DNA from 2 places in the Kocuria sp. KD4 genome. Region 2 is predicted to be linked to the other one. Evidence: riboswitches for the same ligand, from Rfam matches in the RefSeq annotation. Region 2 holds a riboswitch; the other holds the start of a gene.
The links. A riboswitch is a leader RNA that binds a small molecule or an ion and turns the genes downstream of it on or off. The one in region 2 is predicted to bind S-adenosylmethionine.
Positions count from the first base shown of each region.

Region 1 (11,507 bases), 970 kb from region 2:
CGCGCGGCCGCCCGCGGCAGGCACGGTCCGCACGTCCACGGCCGTCCGGGGGCGGTGGGATCGTCCCACCCCCACGACCTCAGCCGCTCCGCGGGACACCACGGCCCGGTGAACTCGGCGGGTCCGTGGGTGGCGGCCGCGGAACGGCCCGCAACGCGCTGCAGGGCGCACTGCACCCCGCGGGGTCCCGTGCGCACCCACGCGGCGGGAACGTCCGGGGTGCCCTCCGGTGGGTCGTACTCGACCATGAGGAAGTCGTTCCAGAGCATCCCGGCGATGGCCCCGGTGAGGACGGACTCCAGACGGGACCATGGACAGACCGGCGGATCGGGGACGGCGGAGGCAACCCGGGCCAGCACAACACCGATCCCGGCGCGCCGCAGTGCCACCTCGGTACTCGGACTGTGGCCGTGCGGCGTCCTGCTGTGTGACATGCTCGAGTGCCTCCCAACACCTGATCACGCAACACCCACGGATCGGGTCAGGGCCCCGGCGCACGCGGTGCGGGTGCGCCGGGGCCGGCGTGATCTGTGCTCACGCTAACCCGCTGACCGTGCCGGGTCGACAGGTCGGGGGGAGTGTGACTTCCACGGAAAAGACCCCGCGCGGTGTTCCCGCGTGCGCCCGAGCTCGACCGTCGGCGTGATCGGGACCGTGCAGGGCACTCAACGGACCCCGGGGTTCGCTCAGACACCAACCAGCGCGCGGATGTCCTCGGCGTCGAGCGTGGCGGAGAAGAACCGTTCATCGTCGAGCACGGCCCCGAACAGGTCCGCCTTGCGGGCCTTGAGGTCCATGACCTTCTCCTCGATCGTGCCCTGCGCGACCATGCGGTAGACCATGACCTTCTTGGTCTGCCCGATCCGGTGGGTGCGGTCCACGGCCTGGTTCTCCGCCGCGGGATTCCACCACGGGTCCAGGAGGTAGCAGTAGTCGGCCTCGGTGAGGTTGATGCCGAAACCGCCGGCCTTGAGGCTCACCAGGAACACGGGAGCGCGGCCGCTGCGGAACTTCTCGAGCGCCCCCGCGCGGTCCCGCGTGCTGCCGTCGAGGTAGCTGTAGGCGATCCCGGCGTCGTCGAGGCGCTGGGCCACGATCTTGAGGAAACTCGTGAACTGGCTGAACACGAGCGGGCGGTGGCCTTCCTGGACGAGCTGGGGCAGCTGGTCGAAGAGGACGTCCAGTTTTGAGGATGGCGCCTTGGACTCCGGGTCCACCAGGACGGGGTCCAGCGCCAACATCCGCAGGGTGGTCAGCGACTGGAAGATCGTGAACCGGTTCTTGTCGAAGTTGCGCAGCAGGCCCAGGATCTTGGCGCGCTCACGCTGCAGCCGGCGGTCGTACGCACTGCGGTGTTCGGGGTTCAAGCCCACGGGCAGGACGTGCTCGAGCTTGGGTGGCAGCTGCAGGTCCACGTCCGCCTTGGTGCGGCGCAGCATGAACGGGCGCATCCGGGCCCGCAGCCGGGCCAGGGCGTCCGAGTCCATGGCGCGTTCGATGGGACGCTGGTAGTGCTCGGTGAAACGTTTCTTGGACGGGAACAGCCCGGGGGCGGTGAGCGAGAGCAACGACCACAGTTCGGAAAGACTGTTCTCCATGGGGGTGCCGGTGATCGCGAGACACGTGCGTGCCCGCAGGTTCTTCACGGCGCGGTAGGCCTTGGTCCGGGGGTTCTTGACGAACTGGGCCTCGTCCATGATCACCCCGGTCCACCCGACCGAGCGGTAGGCCTCCGCGTCCAGACGCAGCAGGGCATAGGACGTGAGCACCACATGGGAATGCGCGGCGGCGTCGGCCACGGAGTCTTTGGTGTGGTTGAGCACGGTGATGTCCAAGGAGGGCGCGAAGCGGCGCAGCTCGGCGGACCAGTTGGCCACCACGGAGGTGGGTGCGATCACCAGGTGGGGCGGCAGCTGCGGGTCCCGATCCGTGGCGCGCAGGATCGCGGCAATGGTCTGCACGGTCTTGCCCAGGCCCATGTCGTCCGCGAGGATCCCGCCCAGTCCGTGGTCCCACAGGAAGCTCAGCCACCGGAAGCCCTCGTACTGGTAGGGGCGCAGGTTGGCCTGTAGGGCCTCGGGGACCGGGGGAGAGGGGATTTCGTGCAGGTGGGTCAGTGCGCGCACGCCCTCGCGCCACTGCTCGGCCTGGCGGGTGTCCGTGGCGAGGTCCTCAAACTGCTCCCACAGGCTCGCCTGGTAGCGGTTCAACGCGAGCGGCGCGTCCTTGTCCTCCTGCAGGGTGCGAGCCTCGGCGATGAGCGTGCGCAGCCGCGTGAACTCGGGGCGGTCCAGGGAGAAGTAGGAACCGTCCGGCAGCAACATCACGTCCTGGCCGCGGTCGAGCGCTTGAAAGATCTGGGAGAACGGGAGGTAGTGCTCACCGACCCTGATGGTGACACCCAGGCCGAACCAGTCGTGGTGTTCGGTGGGCGCGGTGGACACCGTGATCTCGGTGGGTTCGGTGACCTCGCGGTAGGCGGGACTCCCGCCGGTCTCCACGATGCGCAGGTCGGGGATCTTGCGCAGCAGCGGCAACCACACCCGCAACAGGGTCAGGGCGTCCTGCGCCGCGTACGAACTGCGTTTGAAGTCCAACTCGGGGATCCGGCGGTGCACGGCCTGGACCATGGAGGACTCCCACCGGGACTCGCGGGCCACGGGCTCGTCCCCGAGAGGGTCCAGGGGGCGGAAGGGCAGCCGGATCCGTTCGCGACCCTTCTGGTACTCCCACTCCCACTCCACGCGCTCGGTGAGGTCGTCGTGGTGGATGGTGAGCACGAACTGCGGATCCGCGACCTGGGGCAGCACCAGGGAGTCCTCGCCCGCGATCACGTGCATGCTCTGGTGCAACCGGGGGAAGTAGGTGTCGAAGAACTCCTCCACACCGTCCTGCGGGACCGTGAGGGATTCGGCGCGGTCCAGGAACGAGCGTTGCTGCTGATTGAGGCGGGTGCCCAGGGCGACCAGGTGCAACGGGAACTGGTTGAGGTCCTCCGCGGTGTCCAGGGCCGCGGGGGTCGCGTCCGGGTAGAACAGGCCGTGACCTGGCTGGCCGATGATCCGGGTCCAGCGCAGGGGGATCTCGTTCTCGCCCACGATGAGCTGGGGGTGCAGGGCGAGCTCGCCGTGCTCGCCGGGATCCACGCGCACCTCGAACCGGCCGTCGCGATCCACGATCACGGGTGCTCCCGTGCCCTTGGAGACGAGCGGGATCCCGAGCCCCCGGGCGCGCCCCAGGATGGGCCACAACAGGGGAGAGGTGTAGCGCTCCATGTGCAGCTGGTGCCGGTCCGCAGCGAAACTGCCGCGGTGCGACTCGGAGAGCGCTCGCAGCTCCTCGAACCAGTCCAGTTGCTCCGCGCTCAGGTGCCCGGAGCGGGCGTGGGAGGCCAGGTTGCCCCAGTCGATGCCGGTGTGCACCCACCCGTGGCGCTGTCCGCGCAGCACCGGACGGGCCGTGAGACTCAGCGGGGTCTCCCGGGGTGATTCCTGCCACGCTTTCGGGGTGCGGTTCTGCACCCGGGCCAGGTCCAGTTCGAGGGCCACGGTGGGTCCGGATTCCGGGTCCGCCACGACCCTGTCGGGACTCGTGCCGGGCACGATCCGGGAGAGTTCGCTGCGCCAGTCCGGGGCGGCACCCGGACCGCGGGCGTCCGTGAACTGCGCAGCACCATCCATGGCCCCTACCGTACCGCCCGGTGCGGACACGGCAGGGCGCCGGTGGGCGAGGGCCCGGGCAGCGTCGTCGTCGTCGTGCAAACCGGGGGCGCGGTGGGATCGGGCAGTGAACCGCCGACGGGCGGGAACTTATAATCGACAGGGATTGTCGTGTTTCGAGCGCGCCGCACGGCGCAGACGGAGGATTTGTGGCTGACGCTGCCGGTTTCCACACGGGGGACCACGCAATGGCATCCGGACCCCGGGAAGTCGAGTACCTGCGCTGGAACGACGCCGTGGCGCGGGCATTCTTCGGCCCCAGGAGGGCCGGGGAACTGGTCCACCTGGACCTGGACGAGAAGATGCTCGAACAGATCGGCTCGGAATTCGGCCTGGACGGCCCGGCCACGCTGCGTGCGCTCGCCGACTCCGTGACGCCGCTGCTCGTGACGGACGGCTCCCGCCGGTCCGTGTTCGACGCGTTCAACAAGCTCACCGAGGCGTGGTACCGGACGTCCCGGCGCCAGCTCGAGGACCTCACCAGGATCGGCCCGCCGCCCATCGTGGCGCTGTTGGCCCTGTTCGCCCTGGCCGGGCGGCACATGTCCGCGCTCGCGGCGCGCACGGGCAAGAAGTCCGTGTCCACGTTCTACCTGCCGCTCGCGGTGTTGCTGCAAGCGGGCCAGGACAACGTCAAGGCGCTCGAGACCTCGGTGCGCAAGGACTCCGAGACCTACTGGGACGCGCTGCGCTATTGGCTCGAGGCCTTCGACGGCCAACTCGGGTTGCCGTCCGCGTACGCCGTGAACCACCGTCCCGTGGGCCTCGCTCTGTCCCAGACCCTGTTCGGCCCGTCCGAGCTGCGGCAACTGCACCAGATGTTCGAGGACCTCGAACTGACCACGGCGCAGGGGATGAGCGCGGCGGAGCTCGGGATCTACATCGACTTCTGGCTCGACATCGCGGACACCGATGTGCCCAAGAGCCTGCGCAGCATCTGGACCAACCCCCTCACGCGCGATCCCGCGTTGCAGGTCGCCCTCGCCCAGTTGGACGCGTGGGAGTCCGCCCCCGACGACGATGCCGCTGCCGCCGCCCGCGGCACGCGGCACCTGGGCTCGCGCAGCCCCGGGTTGTCCCTCACGGACGGCACGGACTACGTGGGCAACCCCATCTACGAACTCGGTTTCGTGGTGCCCAAGCGGCTGGTGCCCGGTCGTGAGGTGGATCTCGCGACCACGGTCGGCCCGCGCACCATGTTCCTGTCCTACATCGGGGACGCGTTCCTGGGGATCTCCGCGTACAACGCCCGCATGACGAGTGACACGCTGCTGTCCGGGCAGCTGCAGATCACCGCGGGGGAGCTCACCCTCACGCGTAATCCGCGGCCCGTGGTGGTCTTCGCCAAGGACGCGTACTCGGACACGTTCATCTCCGTGGACCACGTCCCCGCGGCGTGGCCGTGCCGGATCATGGTGCGCGATCAACCTGAATGGGTGGATCAGATCCGCGCGATCCTGGACGATTCGGCCTCTCCCGACTACCGCGTGGTGGGCCCGGGGGAGAACGGGGTCTGCGAGGGCTGGGTGCTCTTCGACGACGTCCAGGTGCTGCGTGCCGGTGACCCCGCGCTGACCGTCAACGACAACTTCTCGGCCCTGGTACCCCGCCTGGTCCCCGCAATCACCCTGTCCGGCGGGCTGCGGATCCCCGGGGACGTGGACCGGTTCTCGGCCCTGCGGCCCCCGCAGTTGACCGTGACATCGGACAGCGACGACCCCCTGTCCGTGGAGTGCGAGTGGCGCAACCCGCACTCGTTCAAGCTCATGAGCACCAAGCTCACCGCACCCCGGGTGCCACCGTTCCAGGTGAGCCTGGGCGGGACCGATCTGGCCCGCGAGGACGGCCACCTCAAGCCCAACGACTACACGCTGGTGCTGCGTTCCGGGCGCACCGTGAAGCAGCGCCTCGAGTTCCGCGTGCGGGACAGTTCCTACTACATCACTCAACGCTCCCTGGGCTACGACGGTGAGATGGTCCACGTCGCGGAGGAACCGTTGTGGCCCGTCACCGCGGTGACGCGGGACGAGATCCCGGACGAGTACGTCCAGGGGTCGTTCGACAACATGGACCCCCACGAGGCCACCGTGGACGAGGTCCCCGTGCCCGAGGTCGCCGGGTGGGAGTCCGCCGAGGGGCAGATGTTCCCCGAGCGCAGCAACGAGCTGCCCGAGGCCCCGGACGTGTCCTGCATGGTCACGGGCAAGCACAAAGTGATCCTGCCCCCCATGGATCCCAAGGCCAAGGCGCCGTGGGTGTTCGGGCGCTGCAAGTTCTGCGGGCTCACCAAGCGCTACCCCGGCCGGCTCACCAAGCTCTCGGCGGTGGGTCAGACGGGTTCGGTCGAGGCACTGCAGTTCATCGGCCCGGACGAGGGCGAGTACCCGGGGTCCTGGGCGCCGTTCAAGGACATCCTCACGTTCTTGGGTGGCGGCAAGCGGTCGAGCCTGTCCATCGTGGCGCGCCAGCTCGAGGACTCCGAGCGCTTCGAGGAATGGTTCGTGGGTCACCTGCAGGCCCTCGGTTTCCTCGAGGTGATCCGGGACGAGAACTGGACGGTGCGCCGCTGGCAGGTGTGCTCCCCGGCCCTGACCCAGCTCGTGGACGGCTCCATCCTGCTCACGGGCGGGTGGAAGACCGACCAAGAGGACGCCGTGACGCAGGCGGTCGGGGCCCAGGGTGGTGAGGTCGTGGTGCTGTCCCCGGAGGACCACGCGACCACCATGCTCCAGGATGTGGACCTCGACGCGCTGAGCAAGCTGCTGCCCGAGGGGCTGTGCGACGTGGTCTACGACGCCGGGCCCGTCATGCTCGACACCCTGCCCCCATTGTCCTCGGTCGTCGCCGGGCTGCCACTGAAGGAGATGCAGTACAACGGGGTCGCGGAACGCTTCGTGCCCGCGGACGCCACGTGGGAGGCCACGGACGACCGCAACCAGGCGGGGCTGTACCGGATCAACCACCACCACAAGACGCGCTACGCGTACCGCACCGCGGAGGACGTGGTCTCGGGTCACGCCCGTCCCGTGTCCTCGGGGCTCGGCAAGCACCTCGCGGCGCGGGATACCGGCACGGCGTTGGTCAGCTACGATCCCGAGCTGCGGTTGCTCTCCGTGCCCATCGGTGCCGCCCTGCCGGGGCTGTACGCGCGCGCCACGGTGCTGTGCTCGGGGCTGCTGCCCACGCTCGTGGACGAGGACTTCTCCCTGAACTACGGGGATGTCTCCGAGGAGTTCGCGAGCGCCCTCGTGGCCAAGCTGCTGGGCTGACAGTGCCGCCCCGGGCGAGCGGGGGGGGGGGTGTACTCGTGGGGCCGCGCGGCTGCATTCGGCCGCTGCGCGGCCCTTTCCTAAAGTGAGGTGGCGTGCCATGACTAACGGCTGGTAGTAAGGCGCCTCAACCCCGGGTCGTCCGACGTCCGACCCGCATCCCCGACGTGACCACACACGATTCCTCGTCCATCCGTCACCCACGCCCGGGCTCGTCGCCCGTCGCGGATCCGCCCGCCCCGTCCGGGCCCCTCGCTCTGCGCCACCCCGGTTGCCCGTCAACTGGCGGGTCTTCGTTGCCGCGGCAACCCTGCATGTCTCGCCGTCCGCCTGGGCCACGGAGGCACCCGAGCACGCTGACGCCGTGATCGGCGGCGTGGTCGCGTGGGTCGCCTCCCGGCTGGGGTGGTTCTACATCCTCACGGCCGCTCTCGTGATCCTGGTCGCGGACAGCAGGCACGGCACGATCAAGATGGGCCCGGACCACGCGAAACCCCAGTTCAACCTGTTCACGGGGTGGGCCATGTACGCCCTGATGGGCATGGCCTTCGGCTACTTCGCCTACGGCTTCGGCATGCCGCTGAGCATCCGCTCCGCTCTCTACCCCTGATCGGGTGCCGGATCCACGGTGCCGCCGGCGACGCCGTGGACACCGCGGCGCTGCTGGGGACCATCCTTGGGGTGGCCGCGTCCCTGGGGATCGGGGTGGTCCAGTTGAACTTCGGACTGCGCTACCTGTTCGGCGTCCCCGAAAACCTGGCGGTGCCGTCGGCACTGACCGCCCTGGGGGTCTTCATGGCGGTGGCTTCGTGCGTCTTGGGCGTGGACAAGGGCATCCGGCGGCTTTCCGAGCAGAGCATCATCCTGGCGATCGGGCTCATGCTGTACGTGCTCATCACCGGGCGCACGGCGTTCCTGCTGGATGCGATCGTCAAGGGCGTGAGCGGATTGCGCGTGGCAGACGCCTCGGTGATGTCCGAGCTCGTGACGGTGAACCCGAAGATCACGGTCTTCATGATCGGTGAACGCGCCGCCGAGCTGATCGCCCAGGACCGGGACGCGACCGCCCGGTGAGCACGGCCGCCAAGAACCGAGCAGGCTGAGAACATGGGTGTGGCCCGGGTCCGTCCGGACCCGGGCCACACCCGATCGTGGAGTTCGCGGTCGCGGGGACCGTGCTCGTGAGGACTACGCGGGCAAGGGCTCCAGCTTGTAGAAGGACACCCCGCCGGTCACCCGGGACGCTCCGGGGACCAGGAGTCTGCTGTACTTGGCGCACCACTGGCCGCGCCCCCGTGTGTGCTGTGCGGCGAGTGCGACCTCACGGGCGTCGTCCGCGAAGTACTCGTGCTCGTGACCGTCCGATCCCGTGATGGACACCACGTGCCGGGCGGGGTCCGCCTGAACGGTGACGTCCACCCACTGTTCGCGGGTGTCGGGGTGGGATTTCTGGGTTGTCGTGTTCATGATGTCGGGCCTCTGATTTTTCCGGTCGCTTGCCGGAACCACACGTGTGGCCCCGGCCGCTTCGTCATCCAATCCACCCCTGAACCGAGGGTTGGCGTACGCCGAGTTGGAGCTCTGGGCGCGCGGTGACGTCCTTGTCGTTGCGCGGGCGCATCTCGTGAAGCTGCTTCGAGCCTATCCGTGGATTCGGGGGACCAGCCAGGCGCGGACCGAGAATGTCATCAAAACTTAATCAAGCTTCTGTTGAGTAACATCTGGCACCCGGCGGCGTTTCTCACGGGGTGCGCAGGCCGGCCCCGCGCGTACCGCGCATCCGGGAGGTGACCGTGCGAGCGCGCTCGTAGTGGCCCAGCAACTGCTCGCACACGGCACCCCACGTGCGCTCCTGCACGCACTGGTGGGCGGTGCGCGCGAAGGCGAGGCGTTTGGCGTCGTCGCCCGCGAGGTCCCGGACGCGCTCGCGCAACCCGGCCAGGTCACCCGGGGCGTAGAGCCACCCGTTGCGCGAGGAGTCCACGAGGTCCAGGGGGCCGCCGCGGCCCACGGCCACCACTGGGACCCCGGAGGCCATGGCTTCCTGGATGGTCTGGCAGAACGTCTCGTGCTCACCGGGGTGCACGAACACGTCCAGCGACGCCATGGCCGTGGCGAGTTCGGTGCCCGTGAGGAAGCCCTCGAAGTGCGCGTTGGGCAATACCGAGCGCAGCGACTCCTTCCCGGGGCCGGAACCGATGATCACGAGCCGGGTGTCCGGCAGGGCGTCGATCGCGGCGAGGTCCGCGACCTGCTTCTCGGGGGCCAACCGCCCCACGTATCCCACGAGTCGCTTGCCGCCGCCCACGCGCTCGCGCCACGCGTGATCGCGCAGCGCGGGACGGAACCGGCTCGTGTCCACGCCGCGGCGCCACATGTGCACCCGCTGGACGCCGTGCTCGTGGAGCTGGCTGATCGACGCCGTGGAGGGAGCGAGCGTGAGGGTCGAGCTGTTGTGCATCGCACGCACGTGGGACCACATGGCGGTCTCCAGCACGGATGCACCGTAGCGTGCGGCGTAACCGGGCACGTCCGTCTGGTACACGGCCACGCACGGCAGACCCAGACCCTTGGCGGCCTGGATGGCTTGCCACCCGAGCACGAACGGGGACGCCACGTGCACCACGTCCGGGGCGAAACGGGCCAGGATGCGCTGCATGCGACTCACGGTGCAGCTCGCCACGCGGACCTCGGGATAGCCCGCGAGCGGCAGGGACGGGATGCGTTCGATCCGCACGCCGTCCACGTGGTCCACAGAGCCCAGGAACAGGGTCTTCTCGTAGGAGGGGGCGATCACCATGGCCTCGTGCCCGTGATCCCGCAGGTGTTCCAGGACGCGGATCACCGAATGAGTGACACCGTTGACGTGGGGGAGGAACTGTTCGGCCACCAATGCGATTCTCACGGTTCCCACTGTGGGCCCGGCGCCTCACGGGGGAGTCACCCGGGGGTGGCCCGCAGGTGAAGTCCGGGCTAACTTCGCTGCCCGTGGTGCGCGGGTGAACGTGAAAAGATGTCCGGTGATGAAACTTCCCTCACTGCCCGGCGTGGTCTCGGGCGTACGCGACCGCTTCACGTCGCACGGTTCGTCCCCCGTGCGCGCCGCCGACGTGCCCCGCCCCGAACCGGACGACTCCCCGGGACTGCCCATGCCGCTCGCGCTGCAGGGCGTGATCGAGCTGCTCGCGGTGGCCGTGGTGGGCCTGTTGCTGGGCACCGTGCTCTTGGGTGCGGTATGGGCTGCGGGGGGCTTCGCGACCCTGGGCGCGGGCGGGAGCCTGCAGCTCGCCGGTCAGGTCTGGTTGCTCGCGCACTGCGTGCCCCTCACGATCCAAGCCATCCAGGGCCTGTCGCTGGACGGTGGCGGGACGGTCACGCTCGTGCCTCTAGGGCTCACGCTGATCCCGTTCGGCCTCGCGGTGATCGCGGGCCGCCGGATCGCCCGGGCGTGCTGGCGCGGTCAGTTCCTGATCCCGTTCTTCGCCGGGATGCTCGCGTACGCGCTCTTCGGGGCCCTCGTGGGCTGGCTCAGCCGCACTGAACAAGTCTCGGTGGACCTCGTGGCGGCCGCCCTGTTGCCCCTGGTCCCGGCCGGGTTGGGCACCCTCGTGGGCGGGTGGAGCGCTTCGCGCTCGCTCGCCGCGGTGCTCGGGGCCGACGTCGCGTCCTGGTTGCAGCGCACGAGCCAGCACTCACGCTGGGCCGGTTCCTACGTGTGGGCCGTGATCCGCGCCGGTTTCCTCGCCGCGGTCACCGCTGTGGCGGCCGGTGCCCTGTTGTTCGTGGTGGCGCTCGCGTGGAACTGGGACCGCGTGATCACGGTCTACCAGGACCTCGGTACCGGCGCTGCGGGGGACACCGCCCTGACGGCACTGCAGTTCGGGTACCTGCCCAACATGGTCGTGTGGGCGCTTACGTGGGCCACCGGTGCCGGCTTCTCGCTGGGCACCGGGACCCTGGTGTCGCCGTTCCAGAGCACGCTGGGACCGCTGCCGCAGTTCCCGGCGCTCGCCGCGCTGCCCACCGGTGACCCGTGGCTGTACGCCCCTGCGGTCCTGGGGTTGCCCGTGCTCGCGGGTCTGCTCGCGGGGTGGTGGTTCTGCCGCGAGGGTGAGAACCACCTGGACGACTGGATGGCCATCCGCCTGCCCCTGCGCTGGATCACGTTCGTGCTCTCCACCGTGCTCACGGCGGTGTTCATGGCCGCGGTGGGGGCGGGCCTCGTGACCGCGCTCGCGTGGCTCTCCAGCGGTTCGCTGGGCATCGGCAGGCTCACGGACATCGGCCCGCACGCGTGGCATGTGTTCCTGTGGCTCGGTGCCGAACTCGCGGTGGGCGCCACCGTGGGGTGCCTGGCCGGGCCCTGGCTCGAACGCGAGGGCTACCGTTCCCGCTCCCGCGCCGAGGCGGACGAGCTCCCCGTGCCGGATTCCTCGGCCCCGGAGGACGACGCCGCTGTGGCCCACCACGACGCCCTGCCCGCCGCTGGCGCTGTGCACAGTTCCCGCTCGGCTTCCGG
Region 1 covers NZ_CP050449.1:2,137,952-2,149,458, reverse strand. Annotated here, with positions in the region: gene HBK84_RS09650 (hypothetical protein) at 1-389, opposite strand, end outside; gene HBK84_RS09645 (DEAD/DEAH box helicase) at 687-3,680, opposite strand; gene HBK84_RS09640 (hypothetical protein) at 3,908-6,988, shown strand; gene HBK84_RS12880 (BCCT family transporter) at 7,260-7,598, shown strand; gene HBK84_RS12875 (BCCT family transporter) at 7,634-8,062, shown strand; gene HBK84_RS09625 (hypothetical protein) at 8,177-8,455, opposite strand; SAM riboswitch class IV at 8,476-8,618, opposite strand; gene HBK84_RS09620 (glycosyltransferase family 1 protein) at 8,730-9,893, opposite strand; gene HBK84_RS09615 (DUF6350 family protein) at 10,012-11,507, shown strand, end outside.
Region 1: another riboswitch for S-adenosylmethionine. It lies ahead of HBK84_RS09625 (hypothetical protein); the one in region 2 lies ahead of HBK84_RS01390 (O-acetylhomoserine aminocarboxypropyltransferase/cysteine synthase family protein).

Region 2 (11,507 bases):
ATCGGGCTCATCCGCCCCGCCACCGGATACGAGCGACTAGCCATGATCGGTCACGCATGGTTGTGGGATCCACTGTTCCTGGTCTGGGGTGCCGCGCTGCTGATCCATCTGTGGCGGTCCCGGCCGGCGCGGACGCGCCCGCACGGCACACGTGAGTCACTTATCGGGAGGTGAACATCCGCACGAAGGAGACGACCGGGGAACCCACGCCGCCAACTGCGGATGACCACCCCCCAGGCTTCTTCCCGATCTGCGGGCATGACCGCGTGTGACCCCGCGAACTGTTATGCCCCGAAGGAACTTCTAGGATGGCTCAGTGATGAATTCCGCCGCGCAGCCCTCGACCGAGCGACCCGTCACCGGCACTACCCGCACGGCCACCGCCCCCGCGGACGCGTCCGTCACTGCCGGGATTGCTGCCGTGGCCGGCGATGCCTGGCAGCGCATGTTCGGGGACACCCACAGCTCCGACCTCAAGCTCGCCATGGCCGCCTCGGGCACCGTGTTGAGCGTGTTCACTGTGGGGCACATGGCCGGGAACATGCAGGTCTACCTAGGCCGGGACCACTACAACGAATACGCCGAGTTCATTCGCACGGTGGGCGCGCCGGTGCTGCCCCGCAACTCCGTGCTGTGGGTCGTGCGTATCGGGTTGACCGGAAGTGCTGCGACCCACGTGTTGGCCGGAACCGAGCTCACGCTGCGGGCCATGAGCGCCGAGGGCCGCACGGTCGCTGATGCGCTCCGACCCATCACGTGGCGGGTGGGCGCCGCCGCTCAGAAGATACGGAACGGTTTCCCCACCGCGCCTGCCCCGAGCGGGACGCAACGGTACCGGAAAGCGGCGTTCGACGGAGCCTTCCTGGCCAGCCACTTCGACCGCCACGCGCCACGTCAGCGTCCCCGAGGCCGACGCCGCTCCGTCCCCCGAATCATCGCCCGCTCGATGCGCTCCACGGGCGCGGTGCTCGGACTGTTCACGGTGTACCACGTGCTGGACCTGACGGCGGGCGCCCGGCCTGCTGCTTCCGTAAGCCACACCCACGGTGACGCGTACGGCAACCTGGTGGCGAGCCTGTCCCGGCCGTCCGTGGCGGTGTTCTACACGGCCTCGATGGCCGCGCTCGCCGGACACATGATCCACGGCTTGCGGACCGCCGCGATGGACACCGGGGTGACCGGAACCGCGCGACGGGTACGACAGGTGGACACGATCGCTAAGGCCGTGGGCGGCGTCGTCGCCCTGGGGAACGTGAGCATTCCCGTGGCCGTACTGACCAAGGTGGTGCGCTGATGCTGTTGACCGTTCACGTGTGGCGCCAGGCGGGCGAGGACGAGCCCGGTGGCTTCGAGACCGCCCACCCCGTGCAGGCCCGCGAGGAGATGAGCGTGCTCGAATTGCTCGATGCCGTCAACGAGACGCTCGAGCGCCAGGGTGCAGAGCCGGTGAGCTTCGACGACGGCTGTCGCGAGGGCATCTGCGGTAAGTGCGGCGTGACCGTGGACGGCGTGGCCCACGGGCCGGAGAAGAACCGGGCCTCGTGCACTCAGTCGCTCAGGGCCTACCGGGACGGGGACGAGATCTTCATCGAGCCCCTGCGCGCGGGAGCGTTCCCGGTCAAGAAGGACCTGTCCGTGGACAAGAAGGCCCTGCGGCGCGTGGCCAAGGAGGCCAAGTTCCCGGTCGCGATGAAGGCATTGAACACCGCTGGGTGCATCAGCTGCGGCGCGTGCGTGGCCGCGTGCCCCAACGGCTCGGGCCAGCTCTACGTGGGCACGCTGCTCAAGGAACTGCCGCCGCTCGCCAAGACGCCCGAGGAACGCGACGAGCGCTCGAGCAAGGTGCTCGACGCCGCCGAGCACGAGTTCGGCCCGTGCTCCCTTCTGGGCGATTGCACGGAGGTCTGCCCGGCGGGGCTGCCACTCGAGAACCTCACCGCGGTGGCGCGGGAGAACCTGCGCCGGAAGGACCCCGAGAAGTACGGCTGAGTTCCGCCCCGAAGCCAGCGAGCTCACCAGCAGTCGGCGACCCCGCAGGCGGGAAGTTCACCGCTTTCACCGCGGGCCCCACCGACCGGGGGCCGAACCGCGGACGGGCGGGTCAGCCCTTGCGCCACCGGGGAAAGGGCAGCCGCAACGGCCCGGCGGGACGCGCGGTGGTGCGGGCCGCCGAGCGTGAGTCCTCGACCACCGTGGCATCCGAGATCCTGCGGGCCAGAGAACGCTGGAACCTGTTCTGTAGCGTGACCTTCGCGGCGGGGCACCCGTGGCGCGCGCCCTCTGAATCAATCGCACCCGCTTTCGGGTGGCTGCGATCCGCACGGTTTGGTCCGTCACCCACGCGCGCGACACAATAGACGCACCATCCCGAGCGGCCGAGAGACCTGGATCCATGACGCCGCAGCAACCCGCAGTGCTCGGCCAACTGCACGGTGCTACCGCCAGGACCGATGGAGTGCTGCGCGGCCCCGGGCAGCTGTCGGACGGGAGCCGTACCCGGCCGACGAGGAGGACATCCATGGCCGAGCACCAGTTCGGTTTCCGCACCCGCGCCCTGCACGCCGGCGGCACCCCGGACGCCGAGCACGGCGCCCGCTCCGTGCCCATCTACCAGACCAGCTCGTTCGTCTTCAAGGACGCCGACGACGCCGCCAACCTGTTCGCGCTGCAGAAGTACGGCAACATTTACTCGCGCATCGGCAACCCCACCGTGGCGGCCCTGGAAGAGCGCATCGCCTCCCTCGAGGGCGGGATCGGGGCGGTCGCCACGTCCTCCGGGATGGCCGCCGAGTTCATCACGTTCGCCGCGCTGTGTGGCCAGGGTGACCACGTGGTGGCCTCGTCCCAGCTCTACGGCGGAACGGTCACCCAGCTGGACGTGACCCTGCGTCGCTTCGGTGTGGAAACCACCTTCGTCCCCGGGACCGACCCGGCGGACTACAAGGCTGCGATCACCGAGCACACCAAGGCCGTGTACACCGAACTCGTGGCCAACCCGTCCGGCGAGATCGCCGATCTGGAGGGGCTCGCCGCGGTGGCCCGCGAGGCGGGTGTCCCGCTGATCGTGGACGCGACCCTCAACACCCCGTACCTGTGCCGCCCGTTCGAGCACGGCGCGGACATCGTGATCCACTCGATCACCAAGTTCCTGGGCGGGCACGGTAACACTCTGGGCGGCGTGGTGGTCGAATCCGGCCGCTTCGACTGGGGCAACGGGAAGTTCCCGGCCATGACCGAACCGGTTCCCTCGTACAACAACGTGACGTGGTGGGGGAACTTCGGTGAGTACGGATTCCTGACCAAGCTCCGTTCCGAGCAGCTGCGCGACATCGGGGCGTCCCTGACCCCGCAGGCCGCGTGGAACCTGCTGCAGGGTGTGGAGACCCTCCCCCAGCGCATGGACGCCCACGTGGCCAACGCGCAGGAGGTCGTGCAGTGGCTCGCCACGGATCCACGCATCTCCTACGTCAATTACGCGGGACTCGAGGACCACCCCCACCACGAACGCGCGCAGAAGTACCTGCCCCACGGCATCGGATCCGTCTTCGCCTTCGGTGTGGCTGGCACGGACGAGTTGAGCGGCCGTGAGGTGGGCGCCCGATTCATCGGGAGCCTGCAACTGGCCTCACACCTGGCCAACATCGGGGACGCCCGCACCCTCGTGCTGCACCCCGCGTCCACGACCCACCAGCAGTTGAGCTCCGAACAGCTCGCCGCGGGCGGGGTCAAAGAGGACCTGATCCGGATCTCCGTGGGTCTCGAGGACACCGCGGACATCCTGTGGGACCTGGACCAGGCACTGAGCGCAGCCAGCGGCAGGGACCGGGAGGGCGGCGTCGTCGCCCCCTCCGCCGCGCTCACGGGCGCGGCGCGCACCACCCTGGACCAGGGCAACAGTGCGGCGGCCTGCGCGCTGCCCGGAGACGAAGGAGAACAGGCATGAGCACGCAACGCACCTGGGTGGGCCCCAGCGCCCCCGAACGGCTCGGCATCCTCCGAGGCACGCGCTCGATCGCGATCGTGGGGATGTCCAACAAGCCGTCCCGTGCGAGCTACTTCGTGGCCACGTACCTGCAGTCGTCGAGCCCGTACCGCGTGTACTTCGTGAACCCCGTGCTGGACGAGGTGCTGGGCCAGAAGGCCTACCCGTCGCTCGCGGAGCTGCCCGAGGTCCCGGACCTCGTGGACGTGTTCCGCAAGGACGCGGACCTGCCCGGCGTGGCTCGGGAGGCCGTGGCCGTGGGCGCCAAGACCCTGTGGCTGCAGCTGGGCTCGTGGAACGAGGAAGCGGCGGCCATCGCGGAGGACGCCGGGCTGGACGTGGTGATGGACCAGTGCGTGAAGATCGAGCACGCGCGCTTCCACGGCGGTCTCCACCTGGCCGGGTTCAACACCGGAGTGATCTCCTCGAAGCGCCAGGTCCTGGCCTGAGACCGGGGCGCGACGGCGCCGGCGCGCGGCTGCCGACGCCGCTGACCGGCCACCCAGCTCTCGAGATCTACCTGCCACTGCTGCGTCACGGGGTGCGCCCTTCGTCGAATGCTCCACCTCCGCGTATTCCGCCGACCCCTGAGTCGGGAGGTGTCGGCATCATCACGTCACGGGCAGGCCGCTGCCACGTGGCGCGGACGAGCCCACTCCCTATGCTTGACCGGTGGAGAAGGCCCGGAATGTGGTCCGAGCCACATGAGAACCGTCCGACCCCCGAGGAGTTGCTCCCGTGTCCGCCAAGAAAACCCTGCAAGTCACCCTGGCCTTCGTGGGCCTGCTGGTGGGTGCCGGTTTCGCCACCGGTCAAGAAGTCATCCAGTACTTCATCTCGTTCGGTGTCTGGGGGCTGGCCGGCGCGGTGGTCTCGGGGATCCTGATGATCGCCGCGGGTGCCGTGATCATCCACATCGGCAGCTACTTCCTGGCGGACGAGCACCGCCGGGTCTTCCGGTCCGTGTCATCTCCCGTGGTGTCCCGGTTCCTGGACATCGCGGTGAGTCTGACCCTGCTGGCCATGGGCATCGTGATGCTCGCCGGCGCGGGTTCCACACTGGAACAACAGTTCGGGCTGCCCGCGTGGATCGGTTCGGCCATCATGGTGGTGCTCGTGATGGTCACGGGGCTGCTCAACGTCAACAAGGTCACCAACATCATCTCGGCGGTCACCCCGGCGATCTTCGTGGCCGTGATCGTGGCGTTCGGTTACACCCTGACCAAGCTCCCCGTGGATCTCGGATCGCTGCACGAGCTCGCGGTGCAGGCGGGCTCCCCCGTGAGCCCGTGGTGGCTGTCCGCGATCAACTACACGTGCATGGCCCTGATGCTGGGCGTGTCCATGTCCCTGGTGATCGGCGGCAACGCCCTCAACCCGCGCGATGCCGGCTGGGGCGGGCTGCTGGGCGGCGTGGTCTACACCGTTCTTCTGGCCATGAACGCCTTCGCCCTACTCGTGAACTTCGATGCCGTGGGCGGCTCCGAGGTGCCCATGCTCCAGCTCTTCCAGACCATGCACCCCTGGGCCGCACTCGGGATGGTTGTGGTGACGTTCGTGATGATCTACAACACGACCATCAGCATGTTCTACGCCCTGGGTCGCCGGGTCACCGTGAACCACCGCCACCGCTACGTCCCGATTTTCCTGGGCCTGTGCGCGGTGGGTTACGTGGTGAGCCTCGTGGGCTTCGGCACCCTGATGAGCGTGGTCTACCCGATCATCGGGTACGTGGGCATGGTCCTGGTGGTCGTCATGCTGTGGTGGTGGTTCCGTCACCGCGAGGACATCAGCGTGGAGGCCGGGCGCCGCAACCGAATCCGCGCCCTGCTGACCAAGCGTCGCGCGCAGGACAAGGAGTTCTCCGAGTTCAACGAGCACCAGCTCCGGGACGCGGCCCACGATTCCCCCGCGGACGACGACGCCCTCACCGGCGCGATCGACACCCAGGTCCAGCAGGATCTCGCGGACGGCTCGGGCGATTCCCCGAGCCCCTCGCCCGAGCGCGGCTGAGCGCAGCCGTCGAGCGGTCCCCGCGAGCGGCGTCGTCCGCGCGCGCCGCGCACAGACGACGACCTGCGCGCGGGGACGACAGCGGCGTCGTCGCCCCTGCAAAGAGCCGGGGACGACGACGCCGCGTACGGGTCGCTCTCAGCGGCGCGCCCCGTTCTTCTGGTTGGCGCGCTGTTCCCAGAACACGGGGAGTGTGACGGTGTCCGTGCCGTCCCAGGCGGAGAGACCGGTGATCCCGGGGACGTCCCCGGCCTTGAACACGGGCTCCACCCCGGCCTTGCGCTGTTCCATGTAGTTGGCCAGCACCTTGGCGGCGACACCCGCGAGCATGCACAGCGCGATGAGGTTCAGCGTGGCCATGAGGGCCATGAACAGGTCCGCGAGGGACCACACGAGGTCCAGCGCGAGTATGGCGCCCAGGAACACGCACACGAGCACGGCGAAGCGGTAGATGTTCATGGCCGCACGGGACGTGGTCATGAAGCGGATGTTGGACTCGCCGTAGTAGTAGTTGCCGATCACCGAGGACCACGCGAACAGGAAGATCGCCACGGTCAGGAAGTGCACGGCCCAGTCACCCAGCTGCATGCCCAGGGCGCTCTGCGTGAGGGAGGCACCCTGGCGCTCGTCGCCGAACGTGGGGTTGGAGAGCAGCACGATGAACGCGGTGATCGAGCACACGAGCATGGTGTCGAAGAACACCCCCAGGGACTGCACGAAGCCCTGCTTGGCCGGGTGGGAGATGGACGCGGTCGCACCGGCGTTGGGCGCGGAACCCATGCCGGCCTCGTTGGAGAACAGACCGCGCTTCATGCCCTGGATGATCACACCGAGCACGCTGCCCGTAACGAACTCACGGATGCCGAACGCACCCTCCACGATCATGAGCAGCATGCCGGGGACCGCGGTGATGTTCAGGACCACCACGAGCAGCCCCAAGACCAGGTACAGCACGGCCATGACGGGGACCAGGATCTGCGTCACGGAGGAGATGGAGCGGATGCCGCCGAAGATCACGGCCGCGGTGATGACCACGAGCGCGAGACCCAGGACCACACGCATCCACATGCCCTGGCCGTTGGTGATGTCCACGTCGAAGGACCCGCTCACGGCGTCCACGATGGAATTGGACTGCACGGAGTTGAACACGAAACCGTAGGTCACGGTGATGATGACCGCGAACAGCAGACCCATCCAGCGCTTGTTGAGCCCGCGCTCCATGTAGTACGCGGGACCGCCCACGTAGCCGTCGCCGGTCTTGACCTTGTACAGCTGCCCCAGCAGGGACTCCACGAACGCGCTGGCCGCACCGATCGCGGCGATGACCCACATCCAGAACACCGCGCCGGGCCCACCCAGGCTGATGGCGATGGCCACACCGGCGATGTTGCCCGTGCCCACGCGAGCGGCCGCGGAGACCGTGAACGCGCGGAACGAGGAGATGCCCTTCCGGCCGTTCTCGGCATCACCGGGCGGATCGGTGAGCACCCTGAACATCTCGGGGATCCCGCGTAGTTGAATGGCCTTGGTGCGGATGGTCAGGTACAACCCCACACCAATCAGGATCGCGAAGACGACGTACCAGATGTAACCGCCCAGCGTTCCCACGAGTTCTGTCAACGCATCCATGTGATTCCCCGGAATTCTGCCTCAAGACGGTTCCGGCCGCTGCGCGATGGGCAGCGGGGAACCGGGTGACTGACGTGTGCTGTTGCACTGATCTAGGTCACAGTAGCGGAAACAGGGCCCCGTGTGAGTGTCAGCGGGACGTGTCAGGGCCCTGGTGCCCCGGGCCCTGGTGCCCCGGGGGCGGCGTCGGGGCACCGTCGGTGGAACCCGGCCCCGGGGCCCGATGCAGGGACGCCGTGGACGTGGTGGACCCGGAACCCGTGGAGTTCTCCCGGCCCACCGGGCGGAACGCGCCCACCGCGGGCCGCTCCGCGAGCACCGGGAACGCCCCCGTGAAGCCCTCGCGTTCGGCGGCGATCTCGCGCACCCTGCCCCGCACCATGAACCACCCGATCACCAGGACCGGGATCAGCACCAGGGAGGACGCCAGGGTGAAGGTGCCCACGGGGTAGTCCACGGCCATCAGCACAAGGACCCCCGCGAGGAAGAACATGGTCAGCCAGTTGGTGAACGGCGCCAGCGGTGCCCGGTAGGTCGGGCGGTTGTAGAAACCCTTCCGCGCCAGGGAGACGTATCGCTGGTGGGACAGCGAGATCGCGGCCCAGCCCGCCATGGTGCCCAGTGCCGCGAGGTTCAGCACGATCTCGAACGCCTGCTCCGGGACCACGAAGTTCAGCCCCACGCCGAGCACGGCCACCCCGGCGGTCAACAGGATGCCGCCGTAGGGCACACCGGACGCGGACAGCTTGCCCGTGAACCTCGGGGCGGAACCGGCCTGCGCCATGGAATGGACGATGCGCCCGGTGGAATAGAGGCCTGCGTTGAGCGAGGACAGCGCCGCGGTGATCACCACGAGCTGCATGATGGGCCCCGCCGCGTCCACGCCAATGGACGAGAAGAACGTGACGAACGGGCTCTCGGTGGCGCTGTAGGCGGTGTAGGGCAACAGCAGGCACAACAGCAGGACGGAGCCCACGTAGAACACCGCGATCCGCAGGATCACCGTGTTGATGGCCCGGGGGATGACCTTCTCCGCGTTGCGGGTCTCCCCGGACGTGGTGCCCACGAGCTCGATGCCGGCGTACGCGAACACCACACCCTGCACCACGATGAGCGCCGGCAGCACGCCGGACGGAAAGAGGCCCCCGTTGTCCCGGACCAGGGAGAACCCCACCTCGGAACCGGTGGGCGTGCCAAACAGCACGAAGAACGTGCCGATGACCAGGAAGACCACCAGGGCCAGGACCTTAATCAGAGAGAACCAGAACTCCAGCTCGCCGAACACCTTGACCGAGACCAGGTTCAGCGACACCACTAGGACCACCACGATCAATGCGAGGATCCACTGCGGGATCCCCGCCACGAACGCGCTGTACTGACCGAACCACTTGATGTAGATCGCGATGGCCGTGGCATCCGCGACCGCCGTCATGGCCCAGTTCAGCCAGTACAACCACCCGGAGACGTACGCGGCCTTCTCGCCGTAGAACTCACGGGCGTAGGAGACGAACGAACCGGAGGACGGCCGGTGCACCACGAGTTCGCCCAGTGAGCGCAGGATCAGGTAGCCGAAGAAACCGCACACCGCGTACAGCAGGAACAGGGACGGACCGGCCTGCTCCAAACGGCCACCGGCTCCCAGGAACAGCCCGGTCCCGATCGCGCTGCCGATCGCGATCATCTGCAACTGGCGGGCGCCCAGCCCCTTGTGGAACCCCGCCGTCTCGTCCTCGAAGCGCCGCCGCAGGACGTGTTTCTCCTGGGCCTCGGTCAACCGCGGGCCGTTCTGGGACATACCTGTTCCCTTCGTCCTGACCGCCCGGGTCGGACCGTCCTCAGTCCTCCACGACGCGCACTGCGCCCTTGTCCGCGGAGGTCACCATGGAAGCGTACGCCCGCAGCGCCTTGGACACGCGACGTTCACGCGGCTTGGTGGGCTTCCAGGGGGCGTCACCCTTCTCCTGGCGACGGCGCGCGAGCTCGGCGTCGTCCACGTTGACCCGCAGCACGCGGTTCTCCACGTCGATCTCGATCTCGTCACCGTGCTCGATGAGACCCACGGCACCGCCGGCCGCGGCCTCCGGGGAGATGTGGCCGATCGAGATCCCGGAGGTGCCCCCGGAGAAGCGGCCGTCCGTGATGAGCGCGCACTTCTTCCCGAGCCCCAGGCCCTTGAGGTAGCTCGTGGGGTACAGCATCTCCTGCATGCCCGGTCCGCCCTTGGGTCCCTCGTAGGCAATGACGACGATGTCCCCCTCCTTCACGTTCTTGGAGAGGATCTCGTGCACGGCCTCGTCCTGGGACTCCACCACGAAGGCCCGGCCGGTGAAGTGGAACAGGTCGGGGTCGATCCCGGCGGTCTTGATCACCGCGCCGTCCTCGGCGATGTTGCCGAACAGCACGCAGAGCCCACCCTCCTTGGTGTAGGCGTGCTCCACGGAGCGGATGCAGCCCTCGGCGGCGTCCACGTCGTGGTCCTCGTACTCGTTGGCCTGCGAGAACGCCTGGGTGGTGCGCACGCCGCCCGGTGCCGCCAGGAAGAACTCCTTGGCGGCGTCGGATGCCTTGCCCGAGCGGATGTCCCACTCGTCCAGCCACTCGCCCATGGTCTGCGAGTGCACGGTGTGGACGTCCTCGTTCAGCAGCCCGCCGCGCCGCAGTTCACCCAGGATCGCGGGGATGCCGCCGGCCCGGTGGACGTGCTCGATGTGATACTTGGTGGAGTTCGGCGCCACCTTGGCCAGGCACGGGACCTTCCGGGACAGCGCGTCGATGTCCGAGAGATTGAAGTCCACCTCGGCTTCCTGCGCGGCGGCCAGGATGTGCAGGACCGTGTTGGTGGAGCCACCCATGGCGACGTCCAGGGCCATGGCGTTGCGGAACGCCGCCTTGGTCGCGATGTTGCGAGGCAGCACGGAGTCGTCGTCGTGCTCGTAGTAGCGCTTGGCGGATTCCACGATCCGCCGCCCGGCCTCCAGGAACAACCGCTTGCGGTTCACGTGCGTGGCCAGCGTGGTGCCGTTGCCGGGCAGGGACAGACCCAGCGCCTCGGTCAGGCAGTTCATGGAGTTGGCGGTGAACATCCCGGAGCACGAACCGCACGTGGGGCACGCGTTCTCCTCGATCTGGGCCAGCTGCGCGTCCGTGACGGACTCGTCCACGGCCAGGGCCATGGCGTCCACGAGGTCCACGCGGTGCTCCACCACGCCCTCCACGCCCTCGCCGGATTCCATGGGGCCGCCGGAGACGAAGACCACGGGGATGTTCAGGCGCAGCGCGGCCATAAGCATGCCGGGGGTGATCTTGTCACAGTTGGAGATGCACACCAGGGCGTCCGCGCAGTGCGCGTTAACCATGTACTCCACGGAGTCGGCGATGATGTCCCGGGAGGGCAGGGAATACAGCATGCCGTCGTGGCCCATGGCGATGCCGTCGTCCACGGCGATGGTGTTGAACTCCTTGGCCACGCCTCCGGCCTCGCGCACCGCGGAGGCCACGAGCTCCCCCATGTTCTTCAGGTGCACGTGACCGGGGACGAATTGCGTGAAGGAGTTCGCGATCGCGATGATCGGCTTGCCGAAGTCCTCGCTGCCCATGCCGGTGGCGCGCCAGAGGGCGCGGGCACCCGCCATGTTCCGACCGGTGGTGGACGTTGCTGAACGTAGCTGCGGCACTGTGACCCCTTCCCGAAGGCTGGACCGGGACGTGGACGGCGCGAAATGCGCCGTTCTCCCGGCAAAAAGTGTTCCCTCCAGGATACGCGTGACCCCGACACAGTTTTCACATAGCAGACAGCCGTCTCACCATTCGGAACGAGAGGACGACGACGCCGCCGTCCGTCCCGCGCGCCCCGGACCCCGGCGCCGTCGTCCGCCGAGCGCAC
Region 2 covers NZ_CP050449.1:302,281-313,787, reverse strand. Annotated here, with positions in the region: gene HBK84_RS01405 (DUF3995 domain-containing protein) at 1-174, shown strand, start outside; gene HBK84_RS01400 (succinate dehydrogenase cytochrome b subunit) at 320-1,294, shown strand; gene HBK84_RS01395 (succinate dehydrogenase/fumarate reductase iron-sulfur subunit) at 1,294-1,989, shown strand; SAM riboswitch class I at 2,360-2,457, shown strand; gene HBK84_RS01390 (O-acetylhomoserine aminocarboxypropyltransferase/cysteine synthase family protein) at 2,519-3,943, shown strand; gene HBK84_RS01385 (CoA-binding protein) at 3,940-4,431, shown strand; gene HBK84_RS01380 (hypothetical protein) at 4,721-5,995, shown strand; gene HBK84_RS01375 (sodium:alanine symporter family protein) at 6,134-7,624, opposite strand; gene HBK84_RS01370 (amino acid permease) at 7,755-9,419, opposite strand; gene ilvD (dihydroxy-acid dehydratase) at 9,460-11,298, opposite strand.